Regions from separate parts of the Bacillus cereus group sp. BfR-BA-01383 genome, predicted to be linked through region 2. Evidence: riboswitches for the same ligand, from Rfam matches in the RefSeq annotation. Region 2 holds a riboswitch; the other holds the start of a gene.

Region 1 (4,425 bases), on a different contig from region 2:
TCAATCTTTTGGAGATATTTACAAAGAACTTGAAAATATTCAACATGAACTATTTGATTGCGGAGGAGACTTGGCGATAGTAGAACAAAAAATTCCTTATAAAGTGACAATCGAAATGGTTGAAAGTCTAGAAAGAAGGATTGATTTGTATATAGAAGAAGCACCACCATTAGAGCGCTTTATTTTGCCCGGTGGTAGCGGGGCGGCAGCTGCTATTCATATTGCGCGTACTGTTGTAAGAAGAGCAGAGCGCTCTATAGTATCGTTGCAAAAAGAAGGGAGAATAAATGAAGTCGTCCTAAAGTATGTAAATAGATTATCTGATTATTTGTTTGCGATAGCTAGAGTGATAAATGCTCGATTACAAGTAAAAGATGTGGAGTATAACCGCAGTGCATTAGTTTTTCGTGATAGAAAAGAGAAGGAAGTGGAGTGATTCACTTTCTATTTTCGTATACTTTTTTCTGTAATATACCAAAATAGAGAAGGTATGGCGGTAATTAGAAAACGGAGGATGTATATGAAAGTGTTAAAATATGGCGTCATGTTATTGGTTGTATTGTATTTATCTCAATTACATGTTTACGCAGAAGAAAATCGATGGACATGGCCTGTTGAAGGTCAGATAAGTGATTATTTTGGGACAAGGCATGGGAAACACTATGGTATTGATATAGCAGCACCGATCGGAGCACCTGTGACAGCTATTCAAGATGGTAGGGTGACAAAGTCTTATTATTCAAGTAGTTATGGAAACGTTGTATTTATTAAACATGGAGAATATGAGGCTGTGTATGCACATTTAAATAAGAGATATGTAGGCCAAGGGGATTATATTTCAAAAGGAGAAATACTCGGAGAAGTAGGAAATACAGGAGAATCGCGAGGTGCGCATTTACATTTAGAAGTTCATCAAGGAAGATGGACGATGGCGAAAAAGAATGCAATGAATCCATTGGTTGTTTTAAATGAACAAAGGAATGAAGTCGTCTCTTCATCATTATATGTCGTGCAAAAAGGAGATACTTTAGTCGGTATTGCACGGAAATTTAGTATGACGATTAAGGAAATTAAAGAAAAAAATGGGTTGCAGCAAGAGCAAATTTATCCAAATCAACAATTATACGTGAAGTAAAGGGACCGTCAAAACAGTATAACTTTTGAATAGATTTATTTTCTTTTTTGATAAGATTATGATAGTAAATGAATTTATATCGACGTTTCGACAAGGAATATCGATTTAACAACAAAATATAACAATAAGAGTAACCTATTCCAAATAGAAAACCGTCCCAAAAGATATTTTGGGACGGTTTTTTTTACCAAAAAATAAAGACACATATAAATCCAGAAATAGCTAAGTAGCTATATAAGTAAAAGACTTTTGTTCTTGTTTTCTCTTTTGTCCGGAACAGTACAATCGTCGGTTCAATTAAACCGATTGTCAGACAAAGTAGGCCAAGTAGCATACAGCCAATTGAAATAGAGTACAGGGCGATTTGTGGTGCTTGAAATGGAATCATCCATTTTAATAAAAATGCAATAAGTGCAGTGTAGCAAATGCTGCCGATGTATTTATTCAATGGTGTATTAGAACGAAAACCAGGAAGTTTTTTTAAGAAAGAGCGGGAAACAACTTCTGTTTGTAAAGATGTATGCTCTTCGATAATTTTTTGAGCTTCTTTTCCTTTTTGGAAAAGGGATAAAATCCAGTTTCGCTCGCCTTGAAAAATAAATTGAGAAGTTGTCAAATAGTGATCAACCTTCACTTTCTTCCAACTCTTCCATGGATGACGCTCACACAATTTTAATTTACTTTCTGTTTTTTTATCATACTGATAAATACTGATGCCATCTTCATCGAAAGCAGCATAGTATGTCCCGTTTGAGAATGTGCCTAAATCAATTGGACAGTAGAAAAGTAATTCTTTTTTTAAGTAAAAGTATTCTTTTCTTAAGTTTTTTTTCATTGCTTCTCGAACAGAATGTCTCTTTTCTTTCTTCATGACATTTCCTCCATAATTCAGAAAATGTTCTTATCTTAACAATTCAACATCTTATCACTTTTCATTATATATGACTAGGGGATTCATAAGAGAAATACCGAATAATAAAAAATATGGATTGTATTGTAAAATATTTTGCGATTTCTTTTAATTGAAAAAGTAAATAACTAATTTTAAATAAGTTACAATTTTTTAGTTCACAATGATATGAGGTTGTTGTATAATGAAGTGGAAAATAGAATATCGGTCTATCTTCGGGGCAGGGTGAAAATCCCGACCGGCGGTGATGAACTAGTTATAATTTTGTTCTAAGCCCGCGAGCCGTTAAGGCAGGATTTGGTGTGATTCCAAAGCCGACAGTATAGTCTGGATGGGAGAAGATGGAGGTTCAAGCGTTCAAAAAAGATATGTATTTGAACGTCTGTTTGATGTGCCTTAAATTCTCCCTTTGTGTAAAACACAAAGGGTTTTTTCATTCTATGAAAAAATAGGCATAGCAGAACCTTTCCACTTTCCATGAGATGATCGATGGAAAAGGAGAGAGAAAGATGAAACAAAAAAACAGTGTAGTGCAGATGGTGAGTGTAGCGATGCTAAGTAGTATTGCATATTTACTGATGATGTTGGATTTCCCGTTCCCAGGGCTTCCGCCATTTTTAAAAATTGATTTTAGTGATGTACCAGCTCTAATTGCAGCAATTATTTTCGGACCAATTGCGGGGGTAATTGTAGAGGCGATAAAGAATATTTTACATTACGGGATTCAAGGAAGTTTAACGGGAGTGCCAGTTGGAGAAATTGCTAACTTTATTGCAGGATGTTTATTTATTGGACCGGCAGCTTTCTTATTTAGAAAGTATCGTACTGTCAAGAGTTTAACGACAGGATTAATGCTAGGGACAATTACGATGGCACTAATTATGAGTGTATTGAATTACATCATCATATTCCCAGCTTACACTTGGTTTTTAAATTCACCAGCTATGTCTAGTGAGGCGATAAGAACAACAGTTGTAACGGCAATCTTACCGTTCAATTTGATTAAAGGTATTGTTGTGACAATTGTATTTGTAGCGTTATTCTCACGCCTGAAAGTATGGGTGTTTGCAAAAATGAAAAATGCATAAAATATAAAATAAAACCATTAGTAGTATGGAACTACTAATGGTTTTTTATTAAGTAGAATGAAAACAGAAAACAAAAAATACCCCTCATCAATATGAGGGGTATTTTTTGAAGTTAATAAAAGACTATTCGAATTTTAAAGAGTCGCCGTCAAATGATTCATCAGCAACTTTAATTGAGTCAGTTGGACAACCTTCGAATGCATCCATCATATCTTCAATTAATACATCTGGAATTTCAACGATACCTTGGTTATCGTCTAAAGTTACAAATGCAATACCTTCATCATCATAGTCATAAATGTCTGGTGCAGCAGCGCCACAAGCACCACATGCAATACAAGTATCTTTATCAACGATTGTATATTTTGCCATCTTTTTTCCCTCCTGATAATATGTATGTGAAAAGCTCGCCATAAAAATTATAATCTTATTGTAAAACGGTTTTTAAAACTTTTCAACATAAAATTATAATGATAATGCTTATCAATTGGGGTGTCAACTTGTTTTTGAATTATGTCATAAGATTTTCAAAATACGTAAATGCTATTTCGTTTGATACAATAGAATATATACAAGTATATGGTGCCAATATGATAAGTTTAATGAGTAACAGTAGACGGTGCCAATCATAGTAAAAAAGAATTGGGTTAGATTGGAAGGTGGAAGCGGTAATGCAACTACAATATACTTTATTGTATTGTTTAAAACAATTGAATGGTGAAAGAACCGTTTCTTCTATTTATTATTTGTTAAAAGGAAAACGTTCTTCGCAAACGTTACAAGATGGAAATATGTTCCGGATATCTTTTTTGTTTGGGATATACAAATCTTTAAATAGATCTAGCTATGATCAGGAAGTTGCAAAGTTGTTGCAAGCAGATTTTATTCAAGAAGTACATGAAAATACATATGTGTTAACGGCTACAGGTAAAGCACAGTTACATAAATGGGAAGATGCTTATGCGTTTCCAACTCATTTACATGGTTTGGATTATGGCGAATTAGGTGAAACGTTTTGGAAAAGATTATCACTAATTATTCAAACTATATCAAATTTACAACAGAATAATACGAAATTTATCCCGATTCAACAAGACACAGAAATAATGGTATGGGTGAAGTATTTTCTAACGGGAACACCATATAAGAGAAATGAATTGGCGAAAAGGTTATGGAAAGAAATATATACTATTCTAGAAAGAAGTAATGTGGTAGAAGCGACGATTGTAACATATCGACTAACAGGATATGAACGTATCGGCTGTACATTGCAACAATTAGCGGAAATTACG
Region 2 (4,425 bases):
GATATAACGTCCTTATTTACGATCATCGTCGTCATGGTAAAACTGGTGGAAAAACAACAAGCTATGGATACTATGAAAAACATGATTTAAAATCCGTAGTTGACTGGCTAAAAAGTCGTTTTGGCACAAATATAACACTTGGTATTCATGGTGAATCTATGGGAGCTGCAACACTTCTTCAATACGCGGGATTTGTAGAAGATGGTGCTGATTTTTATATTGCAGATTGTCCTTTTTCTGATTTCTACGGACAATTACAGCACCGTTTAAAAGTTGAATTCCATTTACCAAAGTGGCCTTTATTACCTTTAGCAAATGCTTTTTTAAAAGTTCGTGACGGTTATACAATTCGTGAAGTTTCACCAATCGACTGTATAAAAAATATTAACAATCCCGTTCTCTTTATCCATAGTAAAGATGACGATTATATTTTAGCTGATATGACAAAAGCGTTATATGAAGCAAAAGAAAATAATAAACAACTTTATATTGCAGAACACGGTGCACACGCTTGCTCTTATAACGAAAATAAAGAAGAGTATGAAGCAGCCGTTGACCAATTTTTAAACACATATGTAAAAGAAACAAAAAACAGGCTTGCATAAGCCTGTTTTTTTTATTGCGCCAAAACATCTGTAACTTGTTCCATATTTTCAGAGATCCATTGCACCGCTTCATCTAGCGTTGGAAATTCTGTCGTTTGAAACGTTACCTCATCTTGAAGTAACCAAACATCTTTCACTTCTTGTCCTACACCTGCAATGGACCAGTGCAACAAGCTATAAGGATGATTATCATTCAAAAATGATGCCCACGTGCGCTCATTTACAATATTTCGTAATGTATGTAATTGTTTATCCATCTTTCGTCACCTTACTCTAGTCAGTTATAAAAAACATTATAACACTCTCTTCTACATCAAACAAAGTGCTCTTTTTATCCCGCTATTTGCGGGCAGTAAGACTCCCACCTCAAAATTTGGCTGAGGCAAAGAAGTTAGGCACTGCCCGTAAACGCCCGATTGGCGTGGGCTAATAATCAGCGGGGGATGAACAAAACCCCCACTGATTAAAGTTTCACTTTATATTGCCAAGTACTTCCCTTGATTATATGATGAAATTAAGCGTTTGGGAAGGAGGGATAACATTGACAAAAGTACAAATTAAAGTAAATGATAATGGCTCTTTTCGCGTTACAGGGGACGTGGAACTAGTTGACTCACAAGGGAATGTATTTCCTGCAAAACCGGCATTTTCTTTATGTCGTTGTGGTTTATCGAAAAATATGCCTTATTGCGATGCTTCGCATAAAGGTAAATTCGAATCTGTTGTTAGAGCACCAGCGGCAGAATAGTTTTGTACGTAACATGCACATTTTTTTGTGCATGTTTTTTCTTTCTATTAACACCGCATACTTACAACATTTCTACTGATTTTATCTCCATTCCTATTACATCTATTTTCACACAATTCTTCACATTCGAATATTTTTTACTAGCCTTTTTCCTTTTTTGTGCTATAATTTGAGCAAACAACATCCTTCGGGGTCGGGTGAAATTCCCAACCGGCGGTGATGAAGCCAACGCTTCTAAGTCCGTGACCCGTTTTCAACTCGAAAACGGTGGATCTAGTGAAAATCTAGGGCCGACAGTATAGTCTGGATGGGAGAAGGATATGTTTTCTAGTAATTTTATATAGCGAATACACTTTTATTTCAGCATGCATATTTTTAAAGATTCAATTTGAGTCTCTATATATGTTTTATTTTATATGCTTTTGTTTCTATGCTGAAATAAAAAGATGCGACTAGCGTTTGAAAAACTCGATATTTTGCTAGGTTTTTTCCTTATGCAAAAATATCAGTCATCGTTAGGTTTCTTTCCTATACTTTCGTATTCGAACTATATTTCTAGAAATCACGTCTCCCAAACCCCAAGGATTTTATATCCTTGGGGTTTTTTGATTTTTTCAGGAGAGGTGAAGAGAATGACAGATCAAGAATATATGAGGATTGCCTTGCAGTTAGCACAAGGGACATCAGGACAAACGAGTCCAAATCCTATGGTTGGTGCTGTTGTTGTAAAAGATGGAAACATCGTCGGTATGGGCGCTCATTTACGTGCTGGTAAAGAACACGCAGAAGTTCATGCCCTTCAAATGGCTGGTGAGAATGCAAAAAACGCTACCGTTTATGTAACACTTGAACCGTGTAGCCACTTTGGAAAAACACCACCTTGCTGTGAATTGCTCATCGAAAAGGAAGTTAAGCGCGTTGTCATTGCTACCCTTGATTGTAACCCGCTCGTTTCTGGTAATGGAAAAAGGAGATTAGAAGAAGCTGGAATCGAAGTAACTACCGGTGTTCTTGAAGCGGAAGCAGTTTTACTAAATCGCTACTTTTTTCACTACATGAAAACGAAACGCCCATTTGTAACAATAAAAACAGCAATGAGCTTAGATGGAAAAACAGCAACTGTAACTGGTGAAAGCAAATGGATTACAGGTGAAAAAGCACGAGCTGATGTTCACCAGTATCGCCATACTCATGATGCGATTCTTGTAGGGGTGAATACAGTTATAGCTGATAATCCCCATTTAACAACAAGAATTCCTAACGGGGGTAAACATCCTATACGCGTTATTTTAGATACCCATTTACGAACGCCACCATCTTCCCATGTCATGACAGATGGTTTAGCACCGACATGGATTATTGTCGGTAAGGATGTAAATAAAGAGAAAATAGCTTCTTATGAATCTGAAAATATAGCTATATTCCAAATGAAAACGAAACAAATTGAAATCCAAGATGTCTTATACCTACTCGGCGAGAAACAGATACTTTCTCTGTTCGTCGAAGGTGGTCAAACAGTACATGCAAGTTTCCTACAATCAAACAATTTCAATGAAATTGTAACGTATATAAGCCCGAAATTAATTGGCGGGAAAGATGCTCCTACTTTATTTGGAGGAAATGGTTTTTCAAAATTACAAGATGCACTTCCCTTGAAAATTCAAGAGATGAAACAAATTGGCGATGATATAAAAATTGTTGCGAATGCTCAAAGTGAGGTGACGAAATGTTTACAGGAATTGTAGAAGAATTAGGAACGATAACAAACATGCAACAAAGCGGAGAAGCGATGAAGTTAACGATCCATGCAAACAAAATTTTATCAGATGTGAAGTTAGGCGATAGTATCGCGGTTAACGGTATTTGTTTAACCGTAACGAGTTTTACACCTACTTCCTTTACAGTTGATGCAATGCCTGAAACGATGAAATCAACATCACTTCGCCTACTTAAATCACACTCTAAAGTAAATTTAGAGCGGGCCATGGCTGCAAATGGACGATTCGGTGGACATTTCGTTTCAGGACATATTGATGGCATCGGAACGATTTTAACTAAAAAACAACACTACAATGCCGTCTATTATAAAATAGCAATTTCTGATGAATTACTACGCTATTGTTTGCATAAAGGATCCGTTGCTGTCGATGGAACGAGTTTAACGATATTTGATATAGACGATTCTTCTATTACCATTTCACTCATCCCGCACACAGTAAGCGAATCTGTTATCGGGGACAAGAATGCTGGAGATATCGTAAACATTGAGTGTGACATGATTGGTAAATATATCGAACGCTTCATTACTAAACCTGTAAAAAGAACAGGCTCAATGACCGAAAGCTTTTTACAAGAAAACGGATTTCTATAAGGGGGAAGTATAATGTTTCATCGTATTGAAGAAGCTCTAGAAGATTTAAAACAAGGAAAAGTCGTTATCGTATGTGATGATGAAAATCGAGAAAATGAAGGCGATTTTATTGCTTTAGCAGAGCATATTACACCAGAAACAATTAATTTTATGATTACACATGGTCGTGGTCTCGTTTGTGTGCCGATTACAGAACAATACGCAGAACGTCTACAATTAGAACCAATGGTATCTCATAATACAGATTCGCATCATACTGCGTTTACAGTGAGCATTGATCATGTTTCTACAACAACAGGGATTAGCGCTCACGAACGTGCAACTACGATACAAGAATTGTTAAACCCGGCATCAAAAGGTGCTGATTTCAATCGTCCTGGACATATCTTTCCATTAATCGCGAAAGAAGGCGGTGTCCTTCGCCGCGCGGGTCATACAGAAGCTGCTGTCGATTTAGCAAAGCTTTGCGGAGCAGAACCAGCTGGGGTCATTTGCGAGATTATAAATGAAGACGGCACGATGGCACGTGTACCTGATTTAATAGAGTGCGCAAAACAATTTGATATAAAAATGATTACAATAGAAGATTTAATCGCTTATCGCCGCCATCATGAAACACTTGTGACAAGAGAAGTTGAAATTACTTTACCTACAGATTTCGGTACATTCCATGCAATTGGCTATTCTAACTCATTGGATAC

What was found. Region 2 has a riboswitch for FMN ahead of ribD (bifunctional diaminohydroxyphosphoribosylaminopyrimidine deaminase/5-amino-6-(5-phosphoribosylamino)uracil reductase RibD). Riboswitches for the same ligand answer to the same signal wherever they lie in the genome.
Positions count from the first base shown of each region.
Region 1: it holds a riboswitch for FMN, as region 2 does, so the genes downstream of both, MR065_RS13815 (ECF transporter S component) here and ribD (bifunctional diaminohydroxyphosphoribosylaminopyrimidine deaminase/5-amino-6-(5-phosphoribosylamino)uracil reductase RibD) in region 2, are expected to answer to the same signal.

Region 1 is NZ_JAKUFP010000012.1:82,585-87,009, forward strand. Features, by position in the region: gene MR065_RS13800 (cob(I)yrinic acid a,c-diamide adenosyltransferase) at 1-436, shown strand, start outside; gene MR065_RS13805 (peptidoglycan DD-metalloendopeptidase family protein) at 521-1,135, shown strand; gene MR065_RS13810 (hypothetical protein) at 1,320-2,006, opposite strand; FMN riboswitch at 2,253-2,392, shown strand; gene MR065_RS13815 (ECF transporter S component) at 2,555-3,133, shown strand; gene MR065_RS13820 (ferredoxin) at 3,257-3,505, opposite strand; gene MR065_RS13825 (YpbB family protein) at 3,805-4,425, shown strand, end outside.
Region 2 is NZ_JAKUFP010000001.1:164,718-169,142, forward strand. Features, by position in the region: gene MR065_RS00945 (alpha/beta hydrolase) at 1-605, shown strand, start outside; gene MR065_RS00950 (DUF2552 family protein) at 617-862, opposite strand; gene MR065_RS00955 (CDGSH iron-sulfur domain-containing protein) at 1,111-1,353, shown strand; FMN riboswitch at 1,533-1,676, shown strand; gene ribD (bifunctional diaminohydroxyphosphoribosylaminopyrimidine deaminase/5-amino-6-(5-phosphoribosylamino)uracil reductase RibD) at 1,986-3,098, shown strand; gene ribE (riboflavin synthase subunit alpha) at 3,080-3,724, shown strand; gene ribBA (bifunctional 3,4-dihydroxy-2-butanone 4-phosphate synthase/GTP cyclohydrolase II) at 3,737-4,425, shown strand, end outside.